4 regions of the Fictibacillus sp. 7GRE50 genome follow, and region 2 is predicted to be linked to each of the others. Evidence: riboswitches for the same ligand, from Rfam matches in the RefSeq annotation. Region 2 holds a riboswitch; each other region holds the start of a gene.
What was found. A riboswitch is a leader RNA that binds a small molecule or an ion and turns the genes downstream of it on or off. The one in region 2 is predicted to bind S-adenosylmethionine.
Positions count from the first base shown of each region.

Region 1: linked by a shared signal. The riboswitch ahead of IHV12_RS11785 (bifunctional homocysteine S-methyltransferase/methylenetetrahydrofolate reductase) and the one ahead of IHV12_RS22300 (methionine ABC transporter ATP-binding protein) in region 2 are both predicted to bind S-adenosylmethionine.
Region 3: linked by a shared signal. The riboswitch ahead of IHV12_RS06630 (acyl-CoA dehydrogenase family protein) and the one ahead of IHV12_RS22300 (methionine ABC transporter ATP-binding protein) in region 2 are both predicted to bind S-adenosylmethionine.
Region 4: linked by a shared signal. The riboswitch ahead of IHV12_RS11730 (homocysteine synthase) and the one ahead of IHV12_RS22300 (methionine ABC transporter ATP-binding protein) in region 2 are both predicted to bind S-adenosylmethionine.

Region 1 is NZ_JACZDW010000003.1:103,451-107,736, reverse strand. It holds gene metH (methionine synthase) at 1-1,218, opposite strand, end outside; gene IHV12_RS11785 (bifunctional homocysteine S-methyltransferase/methylenetetrahydrofolate reductase) at 1,211-3,061, opposite strand; SAM riboswitch class I at 3,126-3,241, opposite strand; gene IHV12_RS11780 (NAD(P)-binding protein) at 3,243-3,881, opposite strand; gene IHV12_RS11775 (sirohydrochlorin chelatase) at 3,897-4,286, opposite strand, start outside.
Region 2 is NZ_JACZDW010000014.1:6,783-11,068, reverse strand. It holds gene IHV12_RS22310 (MetQ/NlpA family ABC transporter substrate-binding protein) at 1-311, opposite strand, end outside; gene IHV12_RS22305 (methionine ABC transporter permease) at 631-1,293, opposite strand; gene IHV12_RS22300 (methionine ABC transporter ATP-binding protein) at 1,286-2,299, opposite strand; SAM riboswitch class I at 2,368-2,473, opposite strand; tRNA gene IHV12_RS22295 (tRNA-Ser) at 2,705-2,797, opposite strand; gene serS (serine--tRNA ligase) at 3,131-4,286, opposite strand, start outside.
Region 3 is NZ_JACZDW010000001.1:1,359,145-1,363,430, forward strand. It holds gene IHV12_RS06625 (LLM class flavin-dependent oxidoreductase) at 1-1,033, opposite strand, end outside; SAM riboswitch class I at 1,151-1,252, opposite strand; SAM riboswitch class I at 1,407-1,519, shown strand; gene IHV12_RS06630 (acyl-CoA dehydrogenase family protein) at 1,795-2,952, shown strand; gene IHV12_RS06635 (DUF817 domain-containing protein) at 3,075-3,857, shown strand; gene IHV12_RS06640 (oxalate decarboxylase family bicupin) at 3,988-4,286, shown strand, end outside.
Region 4 is NZ_JACZDW010000003.1:94,115-98,400, reverse strand. It holds gene IHV12_RS11745 (phosphoadenylyl-sulfate reductase) at 1-496, opposite strand, end outside; gene IHV12_RS22665 (YezD family protein) at 592-687, opposite strand; SAM riboswitch class I at 1,035-1,139, opposite strand; gene IHV12_RS11735 (sulfite exporter TauE/SafE family protein) at 1,353-2,252, shown strand; SAM riboswitch class I at 2,295-2,399, shown strand; gene IHV12_RS11730 (homocysteine synthase) at 2,516-3,829, shown strand; gene IHV12_RS11725 (polysaccharide deacetylase family protein) at 4,017-4,286, shown strand, end outside.

The DNA of each region.
Region 1 (4,286 bases), on a different contig from region 2:
AATTTTAACCTTCTTAACCGCTTCTTTCATAAACGCTTCCATGTCACTTAATTCATCTCGATCAGGGTCAGCTAAACAAACGTCGAGTACATGAGCACCGCCTTTTACTTGAGCCCTTGCAATTTCAGCCGCTTCTTCAAATTTCCCTTCAGCAATCAACCGTTTAAATTTTCGTGAACCGATAACATTTGTTCTTTCTCCTACCATAATCGGTCTTAACGTTGGGTCATCGTAAATGAATGGTTCGATTCCAGAGACCATATGAGTTTCGTTTACTTGCAAGTCACGTGGTTGATAGTTCTTCATAGCTTTTGATAATGCTTTAATATGAGCAGGTGTAGTACCGCAGCAACCACCCACCACATTCAGCCATCCTTTTTCTGCAAACCCAGATAGTTTAGTAGCCAATGAGTCTGGAGTTTCATGATAATTTCCTTCTTCATCTGGAAGTCCTGCATTCGGATAACAGCTCACTGCTGATGTTGCTAGACTTGATAGAGAGCGAATGTGATCTTGCATGAATTCAGGTCCTGTTGCGCAGTTCAACCCAACGGCAAGAGGATTCATGTGTTTTAACGATATATAAAAAGCCTCAATCGACTGACCCGCAAGTGTGGTTCCCATCGGTTCAATCGTTCCAGAAACCATGAGTGGGATTCTTTTTCCCGTTTGTTCAATAGCTTGCTCAATTCCTAGAAAGCCAGCTTTTACATTTAGCATATCTTGGCTTGTCTCTAAGAGAAGAAAATCTGCACCTCCGTCAATCAATCCTCGTGCTTGTTCAGCATAAGCATTTCTTAACGAATCAAACGTCGTTCCGCCCGTAACACTGAGCGTTTTTGTCGTTGGTCCGAGTGAGCCCGCAACAAAACGTGGCCAGTGTTCTGTTGAAACAGCATCAGCTGCTTTCTTTGCAATTTCTGCTCCCAGCTTATTGATCTCATATGCTCTATATCCTAGTTCGTATTCATCCAGTACAAGATTCGTGCCGCCGAATGTATTCGTTTCAATGATATCAGCGCCCGCCTCAAGATATTTATAATGAATGGATTCGATAACATGGGGTGCCGTTACATTTAAATACTCATTACAACCGTCATACGCTTCACCGCCAAAATCTTCTGGAGTGAGATTGGCTTCTTGAAGCATCGTTCCCATCGCGCCATCCATGATTAAAATCTTTGATTTTAGCTGTTTTTCTATTGATGACTTAGGCATTCTGTGACCTCCTGGATAAAAGTGATGCAGAGTTAGCTCTTGCATATTGTGCTAATTCAACGGTTAGTTCGTAACGCATAAATGGTGTGATCAGGTAGATGCCGTTAAAGAGTTCCATAGCTATGTCTAATAACGACTTCGCAATTGATAAACCTTCTTCGCACGCTTGTTTTGGATCATCTGTGTACTTACCCATGCGGTCACGCACAGCGTTCGATAGTTTGATGCCTGGAACTTCATGATGAAGAAACTCTGCATTGCGGGAAGAGGTTAAAGGCATGATTCCAATATAGATCGGTTTATCAATATGTTTTGTTGCCTCATACGTTTCAATAAGTCTTTGCTCTGAAAATACAGGCTGGCTGATAAAGTAGTCTGCACCGTATGCAATTTTCTTCTCTAACCGCTCAACCGCTTTATCGATGGATCGGATGTTAGGGTTAAAAGCAGCTCCTATCGTGAAAGATGTTTTTTCTCCAAGCTCTTTTCCTGATAGAGATAACCCTTCATTAAACTGCTTGATGAGCTTGATCAGTTCAAATGACGTGACATCATATACAGACGACGCACCTGGGAAATCTCCGACGCTTGCAGGATCTCCCGTTACAGCGAGTATTTCATGAATGCCCTGCGTGTGAAGCCCCATTAAATGAGACTGAAGACCGATTAAATTTCTATCACGACACGTAATATGAATGAGCGGGCGAAGATTAAGTTGGGATTGGACAATCGACCCTAATGCAGCGTTACAAACACGTGGTGATGCAAGCGAATTATCAGCGAGGGTAAGTGCGTCGATACCCGCTTCTTTTAACGCCTTTGCTCCTTCCATAAAACGTGACGTATCTAATTTACGTGGTGGATCTAATTCAACAATTATGGATTGCCTTTTCTTTACTTCTTCACTTAGAGGTACATAGTTAGATTTTGATGCAGATTGAATGACAATCTTTCGTTTTCTTTGTTTCACTTCTTTTTCTGTTACAGGTTCTAAGTTTTTTAGTTCACTAGAGAAGGCATGTATATGAGCAGGTGTCGTACCACAGCATCCTCCTAATAGACGAACTCCTTGCTGCCTGAACAAATGGGCACATTCTTTAAAATAGTCAGCGTCCCCCTCATAATTAAAACGGCCATCTGTATAAGAAGGAAGCGATGCATTAGGAAACGCTGAAAGAATTGCCTGATTTGGTAATGCAACTTCTTCAAGTGTCATCAGCATGTGATACGGCCCTAGACGACAGTTTAATCCCACAACATCAGCACCAATGTTCTCTAAAGAGGTCAAAGCTTCTGAAATGGGAGTGCGGTCCTGCATAAAGCCGACCTCCTGTAATGACACTTGAGCAATAATCGGAAGTGATGTTTCTTTTCTAGCAATCTTTAAAACCGTTTCTAGTTCTTCTAGGTCATAATAGGTTTCTAATTGGATGCCATCTACATTCTCCATCAACAAACAATACAGCTGCTCGCGAAAACTGCGCTTGATCTCATCAAGAGAAATGCTATTTGGTTTTATACCGCGTATGCCACCGATCGTACCTACAACATATTCTTTATGAGCAGCTTTTCTGGCGATCTGAACAGCCGCTTTATTAATCTCTTTTACGTGATCTTGAAGCCCATAGCGTTCGAGCTTTGAATAGTTCGCTGCATACGTATTGGTTTGAATGATATCAGCACCTGCATCTAAATAAGCACGATGGATATTATAGATCTGCTCTTCTTGAGAAAGATTTAACTCTTCGTAACAAAAGTCGGATCCGTACGAATACAGAAGGGTTCCCATCGCCCCATCACCGATTAATATCTTGTTTTGTTTTAAGTCTGTGATTAAACTCATGACAGCCTCCTATATAAAAAATAAAAAGCCTTCTATAAAAGAAGACTTTTTGTGCGTCGGGGTCTTCTTATCTTTACAAGTTCAACAAACCGAACTTGCAGGAATTAGCACCTTTTCAGCTAGTAGCTGCTGGTTGCTGAGGTTTCATAGGGCCGCTCCCTCTACCTCTCTTGATAAGGATTTATTCTTTTATTGGTTCGTTTACTAAATTGCGATCTATTTTCTTTAATAATTCCTGTTTATACGTGCGTTGCTTTTCTTCGTTATATAAAAAGGACCGATCTGTTAGCTTTGTTAATAAGTCTTTTCGATTTTTTTCCGGATATTCCTTCTTAATGATCGATCTGCATTGAAATAAAAAATCTAAATACGTTTCATAGTCTTCACTGTATTTTTGTTGAAGCTCTTTTTTTATCGATTTAGATAAACTTGGACTAGCTCCAGAAGTAGAAACTGATAAAATGAGTTTCCCTCTCTTTACAACACTAGGAACAATAAAGTTACCCAGGTCTGGTTGGTCAACAACATTCACTAGCTGTTTCGAACTTGTTAGTTCTGCAATCCAAGAATTAATCTCTTTACTATTGGTTGCAGCAATGATTAGAAACGCTTCTTCCAAATCAGCACGTTCCACTTCTCTTTCGATCCAAGTCAGCTTTCGTTCAGCATGCCATTCTTGAATTTCTTTGACAGCTGCTGGGCTGATTACTGTAATTATTGCCTCTTCATTCAATAAATCATTAATTTTACGATGTGCTACTAGACCACCGCCAGCTACTACAACCGTTCTACCAGACAAATTTATGTGAATAGGATACATAGCATTCCTCTCTTTTTAAGAACATGCATACTTCTTTGTTGCAAGTGTTTCATGTATTCGTGTGAGTAAAACGTCTTTCAGAATAGGATGGTAGCCAAGCGTCTCGCAAAGAGTTACGTTTTGTGTGGTTTGCTGCTGATGGCGAATTATCGTATGTTTCATTCCATTTATTAATAGTCCTGAAAATAGAAGGTAAGGCACAACGATAACTTGCTCATATAATTCACTGCTACTCCAAAGTGCTTCTTCAAAACTTGGTTCTGAACCAGTTAAAAAACAAACTTGAATACTAGGAATTCCATAATGATCTTGAACGTTAGATGCTATTGCTTCTAGGTCGCGCTTAACATCTAGATCGGTGCTACCTCTACCCACTAAAAGGATATGTGAATTTTTTCTTAACGT
Region 2 (4,286 bases):
TCTGAAAGCTTTAAGTTCTTTTCTTTTGCGAAATTCTCCATGTACACTTTGTGCTGAAAAAGGTTAGCATCAAGATCCCCTTTTGATAAAGCCATGTTTGGTTGAATATAGTCGCTGAATTCAATGACTTTTACTTTATACCCTTTTTTCTCAAGTGAGGGCTTGATGGCTTTGTTGACCATGTCGGTGTAAGGTCCTGCTGTTGCGCCGAGGGTTACTTCTTTATCTTTTGATGCGTCTGATGAAGATGAGCATCCTGCTAAACCGAAAGCTAGCAGTGCTGTTAGTAGTGTAAGTATAATTTTTTTCATGTTGATCCCCTTCTAAAATTGTTTTTGCAAGTACTAGATGCAATTGTGGAAGTGGTTGATTTCCGTTCCAGATGCTCCCTTTCCGAGGGGCGTGCGGTGAGCCATCTTATGCATTTTAAGATTTGCTCCTGCGTCTACAAGAATTACTACCGAAGTGAGCTTCCTCGTCGCATGCCTTGCGAGGTGTTAATTCATGTAGAAGGCACGCTGATCCCCCAGGAGTCTCGCATCTTGCACTCCAATCAACTTGCCAATGGTGTCTTTTAAACCTAAACCTTTAAAGATAAATTTATCCTCGTCTTACCTTTAGTAAATAAATTTATCTTTTATTTACAGCCTTCGCTGCACTGTCTCCGATGACTTGCATGAGCTGGACGATTACAATTAGTAGGATGACGGTTGTGAGCATGATCGTGTTGTCGTATCGGTAGTAGCCGAAGCGGATGGCGAAGTCTCCAATTCCTCCGCCGCCGACGATACCTGCCATGGCTGAATAGCCAAGTAAGCTGATTGCTGTTACTGTTACCGCCTGAACGATTCCTGGCTTCGCTTCTGGTAGTAGAACTTCACGGATGATCATCCATGGCGTAGCGCCTACTGCAACGGCCGCTTCGATCACGCCTTTATCGATCTCTCGTAGTGATGTTTCTACGAGCCGCGCAAAGAATGGGATGGCTGCAACGGATAGAGAAACTGAGGCTGCAGTTGGTCCGATCGTTGTTCCGGTAATGAGCTGAGTTAATGGTAACAACGCGACTAATAAAATGATGAATGGTACAGAGCGGATCAAGTTCACAAGAATGCCCGCTATCTGCTTGATCCACACATTTTCAAATAACAATCCTTTGTCGGTAACAAACAGTATAATTCCTAAAGGCAATCCTACAATTAATGAAACACCAAGTGATATAGCGACCATATATAACGTTTCAAAGAATGCTTTATTCAGATCTGGAAGGATATTCAAAATAGAATCAAGCAACTTTTTTCACCACCTCAAGATTTTCTATGCGACTCTCAATATAGGAGATCGCTCGCTTCACTTCTGCCTCTTCACCGACTAGTTCCATGATGAAGATACCAAGCGGTGTTTCCTGAATATATTCGATTTTCCCGTGAAGGATATTCCCTTTTACGTTAAAGTTTTGGAAAAGCTCAGAAACAACTGCCTCTTCTGCAATCGCTCCTTTGAACTGGATCTTAATCACAGTTCCTTTTCTATTTTTCAGAAGAGGTTCTGGCAGATCCATTTGAATTACAGAGCTGATGAACGTTTTTGTGAGCTCTTTTTCTGGATTAGCAAAAATGTTGTACACATCGCCCGACTCGATGATTTCTCCATCCTGCATGATCGCCATTCGGTGACAGATCTCTTTTACCACTTCCATCTCATGCGTGATCAACACGATCGTAATGCCTAACTTTTTATTGATGGACTTCAGTAAGGAAAGGATCGATTTCGTCGTGTTCGGATCAAGAGCTGAAGTCGCTTCATCACAAAGCAAAACCTTCGGATCGTTCGCAAGAGCTCTCGCGATACCAACACGCTGTTTCTGCCCCCCACTCAGCTGAGAAGGGTATTGATCTTTTTGATTCTCCAATCCCACCATCTTTAAAAGCTCGTTGGTCTTACTGGTGATCTCCTCTTTCGTTTTCCCAGCTGCTTTTAAAGCGAAAGCGATGTTCTCAAAAACGGTCTTCGCACTAATCAAATAAAAGTGCTGAAAGATCATACCGATCTTAAGACGCTCCTCGCGTAACTCCTTTTTACCGAGCTTCGTAATCGAGATGCCATCGATCTTGATTTCTCCTGATGTTGGTTTTTCCAATAAATTAAGACAGCGCAGCAACGAACTCTTCCCAGCACCGCTATATCCTACAATGCCAAAGATCTCACCTTTGTCGATCGTCAGTGACACATTCTTCACTCCGACGATCTCTTTGCCTTTTACTTTATATAATTTCGTAACGTCCTTGATCTCGATCATATGTCATCCCCCTTACAATATAAAAAAGCCCTCTTCATTTCATGGAAGAGGGCGAATAAGTAAACATCGACTTATCTTCCAGAATGAATCATCATTCTGCAGGAAGTAGCACCGTTCCTAATGGAGGTTGCCGGACGTCATAGGGCCTGATCCCTCGGTCTCTCTGAATAAGTATTGCATTATTGAATTAAGTTATAGTTGTCATCATACGCCCTGTCTAAAAGTTCTGTCAATACTAAATTTTATCACTTTAAAGTGTTAGCGCTTACATTCGTTGATATGAATGGTTGAAGTATTTTAGGGTTTTCTATCGGTGTTTTTGAATGTGTATGATTCAATTCTTAAAAAGAAAAAACACAACAAAAAACCTCATCCGATAAACTCAGATGAGGTTGAATATGTATATGGAGGAGGTAGAGGGATTCGAACCCCCGCGGGTCGTTAAACCCCTGTCGGTTTTCAAGACCGATCCCTTCAGCCGGACTTGGGTATACCTCCGTGTGACTGACAAGAACTATAATAACATGCTGATAAATATTGTGTCAACGGTTTTCAAAAACTTTTTTTGATTTTTTATTTGTTTCTTTTGGAGGTATGCTTTTACGGTACGTGTTCTTATATTTGTTACACGTTCACCGATAAAACAGTGCTGTCCACCTGTGATTCATTGACTTTCACCTATGAATCATGAATTTTCACCGCTAGAACTCTTCCCACCACCTGAAAACTTGTTCGGACCACCGATAATGAAGCTTTTACACCCATTAATAGATAAAAGCTGACTCTAAAAGTCCCTTTGGATATCTTTTAAGAGTCAGCTTCTTTCACTTTTTACTTAATTACTTCTTTGTTGCCCATATAAGGACGTAGAACTTCTGGAATGACTACAGTGCCATCTTCTTGTTGGTAGTTCTCTAAGATAGCTGCTACGGTACGACCAATCGCAAGTCCAGAACCGTTTAGCGTGTGAACGAATTCCGGCTTCCCTTTTGCATCTCGACGGAAACGAATTTGAGCACGGCGCGCTTGGAAATCTTCAAAGTTAGAGCAAGAAGAAATCTCGCGGTACTCACCATAGCTCGGAAGGTATACTTCGATATCGTACTTCTTAGCTGCTGTGAATCCTAGGTCAGCTGTACACATGCTGAGTACGCGGTATGGAAGGTTGAGCAGCTGAAGGACTTTTTCAGCGTGTCCTGTAAGCTTCTCGAGCTCTTCATAAGAATCCTCAGGTTTAACGAAGCGAACAAGCTCTACTTTGTTGAACTGATGCTGACGGATCAAACCGCGCGTGTCGCGTCCTGCAGATCCCGCTTCAGAACGGAAACAAGCGCTGTACGCCGCATATGTGATCGGAAGTTCGTCAGCTGTTAGAATCTCTTCTCGGTGCATGTTCGTTACAGGAACCTCAGAAGTTGGAATCAAGAAATAATCTTCTTCACGAATTTTAAACGCGTCTTCTTCAAACTTTGGAAGCTGACCTGTTCCTGTCATGCTCTGACGGTTAACCATGTAGGGAGGCAATACTTCAGTATAACCATGCTCGTCTTCATGCAGATCCATCATGAAGTTGATAAGTGCACGCTCTAAACGAGCTCCTAAACCTTTATAAAAAGCGAAACGGCTGCCTGTCACTTTTGCTCCACGTTCAAAATCAACGATGTTTAGTTCAGTCGCGATATCCCAATGTGGTTTCGCTTCAAAAGCAAACTCAGGAACATCTCCCCAGTGACGTACAGGTACGTTATCATCTTCTGTGTCACCAACAGGAACACTTTCATGCGGAATGTTAGGCAATGTTAGCATGATGCCGTGAAGATCTTCTTCTACTTGACGAAGCTCTTCATCCATCGTTTTGACCTTGTCACCTACTTCGCGCATCTCTGTGATCAGGTGGTCCGCGTCTTTTTTCTCGCGCTTGAATTCTGCAACTTGCTTAGAAACCTCGTTACGCTTAGATTTCAAAGCTTCTGTTTCACCAATTAAC
Region 3 (4,286 bases), on a different contig from region 2:
CCTTATAATGTCCGCCTTCTGTTGATTTATTGTACGAGAATGGAAGTTCCGGATCTAAATCTTCATATTCCGCGATATCATATCCACTTGCTCCATATTGAGCTTTTGCAGCATCGGCACTCCAAACACTTGCATACTCATTGAATTTTTCCTCGGCTTCCTCTGTCGTTCTTCCTACCACCACGTTTAAAAAAGAAAAGATCTTAATGTTTTCTGGATTTCGGCCGTGTTTTGCAGCGAGCTTACGGATATCGTCAGCATAAAATCGAATTCTCTCTGGCGTTGGACCACCTACAAAAATACATTCAGCATGCTTGGCCGCAAAGTCTCGTCCACGCTCAGACGTTCCCGCTTGGTAGATCACAGGTGTCCGCTGGAAAGAAGGCTCGCTCAAGTGAGGTCCTTCAACGCTGAAGTATTGCCCCTCATGATTGATCTCATGTACCTTACCGGGATCCACTAATTTATTGTTTTCAACATCTTCTACAACTGCTCCATCTTCCCAGCTGCTCTCCCAAAGCTTATACGAAACATCCAGATATTCATCCGCGATGTTATACCGTTCATCGTGCTTGATCATATTCTGCAATCCAAAATTCCTCGCTGCGTTCGGCAAGTAAGAAGTGACTACATTCCATGCGATTCGCCCATTCGTTAGGTGATCTAGCGTAGAAAAACGACGTGCGTTGCCAAATGGCTGCTCATAGGTTGTGCTCACCGTCACAGCAAAAGACAGGTTCTCTGTTACGCTTGCCATGGCCGACACGAGAAGTGCCGGATCGTTTAATGGAACTTGAAGCCCATCACGAATAGAAGGAGCTTTACTTTGTTTATAAACGTCATAAATCCCTAACACATCCGCAAAAAATACAGCGTCAAACTTTCCTCTTTCTAAAAGCTTCGCATAGTCGATCCAGTAATTCAGATCTTTATAGCTTCTATGTCTCTTGTTCTCCGGATGCTTCCAAAGACCATGAGAATTGTGCATGGCACTTGTCATCTCAAACGCGTTTAACAAAATTTCTTTACCCAAAATAATTTCCTCCATCCGATTTTTTTGTACCCGCTCCAAGAGAAAATAAAAAAACCTCTTCAGCGATGAGAAGAGGTTGAAAAAATACGCGAAATAAAACATACGTATATAGATCTCCTCTTATCTTTCAAGCTTTCGCCTGCTGGAATTGGCACAATCCTAAAAATAGTTGTTGCCGAGGCTTCAAAGGGCCAGTCCCTCCACCTCTCTCGATAAGGAATCGATATTATTCAATTTAGTAACGAAATATACAGGAATAAAAATCACGTGTCAATGGAATTTAGAGAAATAAAATAATTTTCTTAACAATCAGTTTTTAGTTGACAGTGGTTTGCTTTATCCTCTATAGTGATGACTAATAATTAAATAATGTATCTTATCAAGAGTCAGGGGAGGAACTGGTCCTACGATCCTGCAGCAACCGCTTTTTATAAAGAAAGGTGCTAATTCCAGCAGATGTTTTTTTGAATGTCTGATAGATGAGAGAGCGTGTAAGCATATGGAATTTACGTCCTCTTTCGTCTTTGAAAGAGGACTTTTATTGTTTTGATTAAAAGTAAAGTAGATGATAGCTGTTGATTTCCGTTTCAGGTGCTCGCTTTCCGCGAGGCAGGCGGTGAGCCACATTCGTTCGTTTCACTCTTAAGTGTCTCACCTGCCCACCTGTCCCGCAGGAGTCTCGCACCTTACACTCCAATCAACTTATCCCTGAAGATTAATTACAAAAAACCATTTACTGATAAAAAATTTAGGAGGGAACTATGAGCTTACCTTTGAGAAAAGCCACTGAGATAGATCATTTTGAAGAAGCGGTTAGTACCGCTCTAGGACTAAAAGAAATTTTTAAGAAACGTGCAAATTTTGTAGATCAAGAAGGGGTTTTTCCTTATGAAAACTTTCAAGATTTGAAGGATGCTGGCTTTCTTTCTCTTACCATTCCAAAGGAGTTTGGTGGTAAAGGATTAAATCTAGTTGAATTCTTAACCATTCAAGAGCATTTAGCTGAGGGGGATGCTCCTACTGCTCTTTCTCTTGGCTGGCATCTGGGTACTCTTTTAGAAGCGGCGGAAAACCGGCATTGGAGTGGTAGTGCGTTCGCTGATCTTAGCCGGAAAGTTGTTGAACAAAAAGCACTCATTAACTTGGCACAAACAGAGCGTGCGACGGGAAGTCCGTCTCGAGGCGGTATTCCTACAACAACGGCAGTCAAGAAAGCAGATGGATGGCTGATTAACGGAAGTAAAGCTTTTACTTCTATGGCAGAAGCTCTTGATTACTCAGTCATTACAGCTACCATCTCAGAAACCAATCATAAAGGATTTTTCTTAGTGAATCACCGTGAAAAAGGGGTTTTTGTAAAAGAAACATGGGACAGCATCTCGATGAGAGGAACAAAAAGTGATGACCTCCTTTTGAAAGACGTTTATGTACGTGAGGAAAATCTTTTAGTCGTAGAGGATGGGAAGAACCTCATACCTAAAGGCTGGTATCTTCAGGTGCCTGCTGTGTACCTAGGTCTCGCAAGAGCAGCGCGGAATTACGCGATTGAATTTGCGTCAGAGTATAGCCCTAACACTTTATCGGGACCTATCTCAGACGTACCAGAGGTGAGAAGAAAGATTGGTAAGATAGAACTTGAGCTATTCCAAGCAAGAACGATCCTTCATGCCGTTGCTGAAAAATGGGTAAACCACCCTGAACAACGTCAAAATCTAGGTACAGAACTCGCTGCCGTTAAACATTCTGTAACAAATAGTGCGAACAAGGTCGTTGATCTAGCGATGAGAATCGTTGGGGCTCGGAGTCTTTCTGTACAAAATCCGCTTCAGCGGCATTTCCGAGATGTGAGAGCCGGTCTTCATAATCCACCAACAGATGATGCGATTGTCTATTCGTTAGCGGATGCAGCGCTTAAGTAAAAGAAGTCAACTGACAGGTTCATGTTAAACTAAACATTTTTTTATATGATGAGATTTAGATCACCATAGGTTATTATGGATACAATATATTTCCATATCAACTCATAAAAGGGTGGTTTAATTTGAGAGCGCTTCTTACATTCACTTATTTACAAGCACTTTCTTGTATCTTTCCAGTCATCATCTTTGGTGCGTTAGCTCTTTCAAAATTCGTCAGCATTCCGTTCATCCCTCGATACGATTTCATACTCCTTCTTTGTCTCCTTACACAAGTTGCCATGATCGTAACGAAACTTGAAACGATAGATGAACTTAAAGTCATCTGTGTCTTTCACTTGATTGGACTTGCTCTAGAGCTATTTAAAGTTCACATGGGGTCTTGGAGCTATCCTGAAGAGGCTTATTCTAAGATTTACGGTGTACCTCTTTACAGCGGTTTTATGTATGCGAGTGTTGCGAGCTATATTTGCCAAAGCTGGAGAAGGCTAGACCTTCAGATTAAGGGCTGGCCGAATCCCCTCTTTTCTTTTGGGATATGCGTACTGATTTATTTTAACTTTTTTACTCATCATTACTTATTTGATGCCAGATGGATTCTAATTCTGCTTTTATTCCCTATCTTTTATAAGACGGTTGTTCATTATACAATCAACGAACGCATCTATAGAATGCCGATCCTTCTTTCCTTTTTGTTGATCGGATTTTTTATCTGGATCGCTGAAAACATTACAACGTTTCTCGGAGCCTGGCAGTATCCCAATCAAGAAGCGGCTTGGTCACTTGTGCATATTGGTAAGATCAGCTCTTGGTTCTTGCTCGTGATCATCAGCATCATTATCGTGGCACAATTAAAGCGCATTAAAAGCCACCAAGACGATATTTTCACACATACGAAACACCTATAAGCTGCGGCAAGCTTTTTAGGTGTTTTTTCTTTGTTAAAATCCTCCTCAAGTAATCTGCATGTTTAAGATGTCCTCTCCATATGAATACAAAGATGACGATTGAACCTTCTTATAGAGAGGAGCTCATCACATGGATAACGACAAAAAAGAGCACAAGCAACGAAGACCAATGCAGATTCCTCAGCCAATTCGCAGTGATGGTGCTGGTGCGACCGACTTAGGGCCTCGCGACGTTATGCGTGACATACAAAATCCCGATATGTTAGTTTCACCTGCAACAGATGCGGGAACTGTCCCAAACTTACGATTTTCCTATTCAGATACACATATGCAATTAAACTTTGGAGGCTGGTCGAGAGAGATTACGGTTCGTGAGCTTCCTGTCGCAAAGACGCTTGCTGGAGTAAACATGCGTCTGACCCCAGGCGG
Region 4 (4,286 bases), on a different contig from region 2:
TGCTTTTAAATCGTTCGTCCCGATTAACAAATTGCGTGTTCTGGCGGGTAGGTGACTGTTCACGGCGTAGACCTGAAAGCCAGGCTGTTACTCCGTTTAGTTCTTCTTCTAAAGGAATCACTTTTCGAATCATGCAGCATTGATTAGGATTTAATTTCCAAAGCTCTTCACCGTGCTTACTCGCCTGTTCTTCAAGAGATAAAGCCGGTGTTTTCAATTTGATGCGAAGAGATGGATATCTTTTCTTCGCTTCTTCAATCACTTTATACGTTTCTAAAAAATGCAGATGGGTATCAAGGAAAACAATTTGAGCATCACGCTTTATTTGATGAACAAGATCCACTAAGACGCTTCCTTCAATTCCGAAGCTACACGCATAAACCAGATCATCTTCATACGTTTCATAAGCCCACTTCAAAGCATGCAGCGCGCCTTTTGTGGGGTTTTCACTATCAAAATCACGGGTTTTTTCGTCCCATGTTTCGTACGTTAGCAATCTGCTACCTCCTTTTCGCCATAAAAAAAGCGGCTTTAACGTTTTTAGGGCTTTGCCCATTCGTTAAAACCGCCTCTAGTTTTCTAGTCAGCGAATTATTTAATTCTTACCTTCTCGTTCTTTTCAAGCTGAATCACTTTTCCATCTTGAACGACTAAAGTGATTGATCCAAATTTAATACTGCTCAGCATTTGTTGAAGCTGAGGAAGAAAATCGTTTGCACTATTTTCGTTCGCCACTCCACTGCCTCCCTTTCTAACATTCATATCTTTTCAAAGGCTCTTTCAAAAAGTTGTTGTTTTTTGTTGATTTATGTTTTGGCTTCATTGAAAAGTTGATTGGAGTGCAAGGTGCGAGACTCCTGGGGGATCAGCGGGACAGGTGAGACACCTAAGGACACAAAGTGTCGAGGTGGCTCACCGCACGACCCCCGGAAAGCGAGCATCCTGGAACGGATATCAACCACTTTCAAGAGCAACAAAAGCCAAAAAACAAAAAAACCTTCCCATTTCGGAAAGATAGTGGAGGTAAACATATTACCTTATCTTCCAAAATGTAAATACATTCTGCTGGAGTTAGCACCTTACAATCGCAGGTTGCCGGGTTTCATCGGGCCAGTTCCCTTCACCACTCTGGATAAGAGTTTAAATTTTATAAAATCATAACATATCTGAAAATGATATCAAGACCTATTTTTTCATTTTTCTATTTTTACAAAAAATTTAAACAAACAGTTGACTTTTTATGTTTTTGAATCATATAGTATTAACTAAAATTTAATCTGTATCGCTGATCGGTAAACCGAAGGCTCTTAACACTACTTGTTAAGGGCCTTTTTATTTTGAGGAGGAAAAGTATGAAAAAGTTGATTGTATTAGCTCTAATTGGTCTTTTTGCACAGTTGATTGATGGATCACTCGGTATGGCTTATGGAGTTACATCTACATCTTTGCTGTTAGTAGCTGGAATTGCTCCTGCAGCTGCATCTGCGTCCGTACATCTTGCTGAAGTCGTTACCACTGCGGCATCCGGCGCTTCTCATATTAAGTTTGGAAACGTTGATCGCCAAGTCGTTACTCGCTTAATTCTGCCGGGTTCAATCGGCGCATTTGTAGGTGCTTGTTTTTTAAGCAACCTTCCTGGAGATCTAGTAAAGCCATATATCTCTATCTTTCTAATTATCCTTGGAATTTATATCTTATATCGTTTTCTGTTTAAACTTGGAGAAAAGAAAGCAACAGCGAATGGTACACCATTTACGAAGAAACAACTTATTCCACTTGGATTATTAGCAGGTTTCTTAGATGCTACAGGTGGAGGAGGCTGGGGCCCGGTCACCACTCCAGTCCTAATGGCAAAACAAGACATGAAAACCAGGAAGGTGATCGGTTCTGTAGATACAAGTGAATTTGCTGTAGCAGTATCTGCATCAGTCGGATTCTTCATCGCACTCGGCTGGGAACAAGTTGAATGGCTATGGGTAGGTGCATTGATGCTAGGAGGAGTGATTGCGGCTCCTATTGCTGCATGGCTAGTGCGACTCATTCCCTCTCACATACTCGGAGTACTTGTTGGTGGATTGATTATTATCACCAATACCCGCACCCTTCTTCATACACTAGGGGTTTCACATAACATGTTGTTACCAATCTACTTTGTTCTTGCTGCTTTTTGGGCGGTTGGAGTTATTTATGCAGTTAAAAGTAATCCGGAAAATAAAAATCCGAAATTTTTAAAAAATTCAGTTGACTATTGATAATGACCTATGTATTATAAATCTTAATTCAATATTCAAATCTTCTTATCCAGAGAGGCTGAGGGACTGACCCTATGATGCCCGGCAACCAGCGGAAACGCATGGTGCTAATTTCAGCAGAACAATTAATGTTCTGAAAGATGAGACTTCGATCGGGTGAAATCATCGGGACCTCTTCTTTTGGAAGAGGTCTTTTTTTCTGGGATAAGTTGAAACTGAATGCGATTGGATACAAAAAAATGACGTTGAGGAGAGATTTGAAAATGACTGATCAAAATGCAAAAAGACAGTATGGGTTTGAAACGATTTCATTACATGAAGGTCAAAAAGTTGATCCGACTACAGGAGCTCGTGCTGTTCCGATCTACCAGACCACTTCCTATCAGTTCAATTCAACAGAGCACGCAGCGAACTTATTTGCCCTAAAAGAGTTCGGAAACATATATACGCGTTTGATGAATCCAACGCAAGATGCGTTTGAACAGACCATTGCAAAACTTGAAGGCGGTGTTGGTGCTCTTGCTCTTGCTTCTGGCCAGGCTGCCATTACAAATGCTATATTCAATATCGCTGGCTCTGGTGATGAAATCGTCGCTTCCACCTCTCTATATGGTGGAACGTATAACCTGTTCTCTGTCACTCTCCCCAAGCTCGGCATCCAGACACAATTCGCTGAAATTGATAATCTTCAATCGTTTAAAGACGCTATTACAGAAAAAACAAAAGCCGTATACATTGAGACCATCGGGAATCCAAAAATCGATGTAGCCGACATTCAAGCGATTGCTGACATCGCACATGACGCAGGAGTTCCTCTTATTGTAGATAATACGTTGGCTACGCCTTACCTTTGTCGCCCAATCGAACATGGAGCGGATATCGTTGTTCATTCTGCAACAAAGTTCATCGGAGGACATGGTACTTCAGTAGGTGGAGTTATCGTCGATTCTGGAAAATTTGATTGGAGCAATGGGAAATTCCCAGGCTTGACTGAGCCAGATCCAAGCTATAAAGGAATTGTGTATACGGATGCATTTGGTCCACTTGCTTATATTCTAAAAGCACGTGTTCAGCTGCTTCGAGATCTAGGTTCGTCTATCGCACCGTTCAACTCCTTTCTATTTATTCAAGGATTGGAAACACTTGCTCTGCGTATAGAACGTCATGTTGAAAATACATTGAAAGTAGCGAAGTTCCTAGAGAGTCATCCATCGGTCGATTGGGTAAATTACGCAGGGCTTCCAAGCAGCCCTTACTATGAACTTGCCCAAAAATACCTCCCTAAAGGCGCGGGTGCAATTTTAACATTCGGGGTTAAAGGCGGTGTAGACGAAGGTAAAAAGTTGATCGAAAATGTTAGCATCTTCTCTCACCTGGCAAACGTGGGAGATTCAAAATCATTGATCATCCATCCAGCTAGCACCACTCATCAACAACTATCTGAAGAAGAACAAAGAAAATCAGGCGTAAGCCCAGAACTAATCCGTCTTTCGATCGGAATTGAAACAGTAGATGATCTAATCTATGACTTAGATCACGCATTAAAAGCGATCTCACTTTCTCCAAGTGGATTGTAGATTACAACGATTAAGCTGTTCAAGAAATCCTTTGAGCAGCTTTTTTGTTGCCAAGACTCTTCTCCTGTTAGCGAGCACCTTAAACGGAAATCAGCTTTAAGAACAACCTTGTATACAGATACAGCTTTGTCATAAATCAGTTTCTCCTTACAAATACTATTGGTAACAAATTTTAGAATGAGGGCTCATGATGTCTACCATTGTAAAAATGATTGTTTCCATGTTTTTATGTCACATTCTTTTTTTCGGACCAAAAGTCAATGCAGGTGTAGTAAATCGTTTTGAAGTAGAGAAATATGGAGATGTAATCTGGGAAGTTCCTTCAAAAAAGAAACAAGTTGCGATTACATTTGACGATGGCCCAGACCCCGTATACACCACTCAGATCTTAGATGTTCTTAAAAAGGAAGGTGTTCATGCAACATTCTTTCTTATTGGAAAGCGGGTTGAGAAGTAT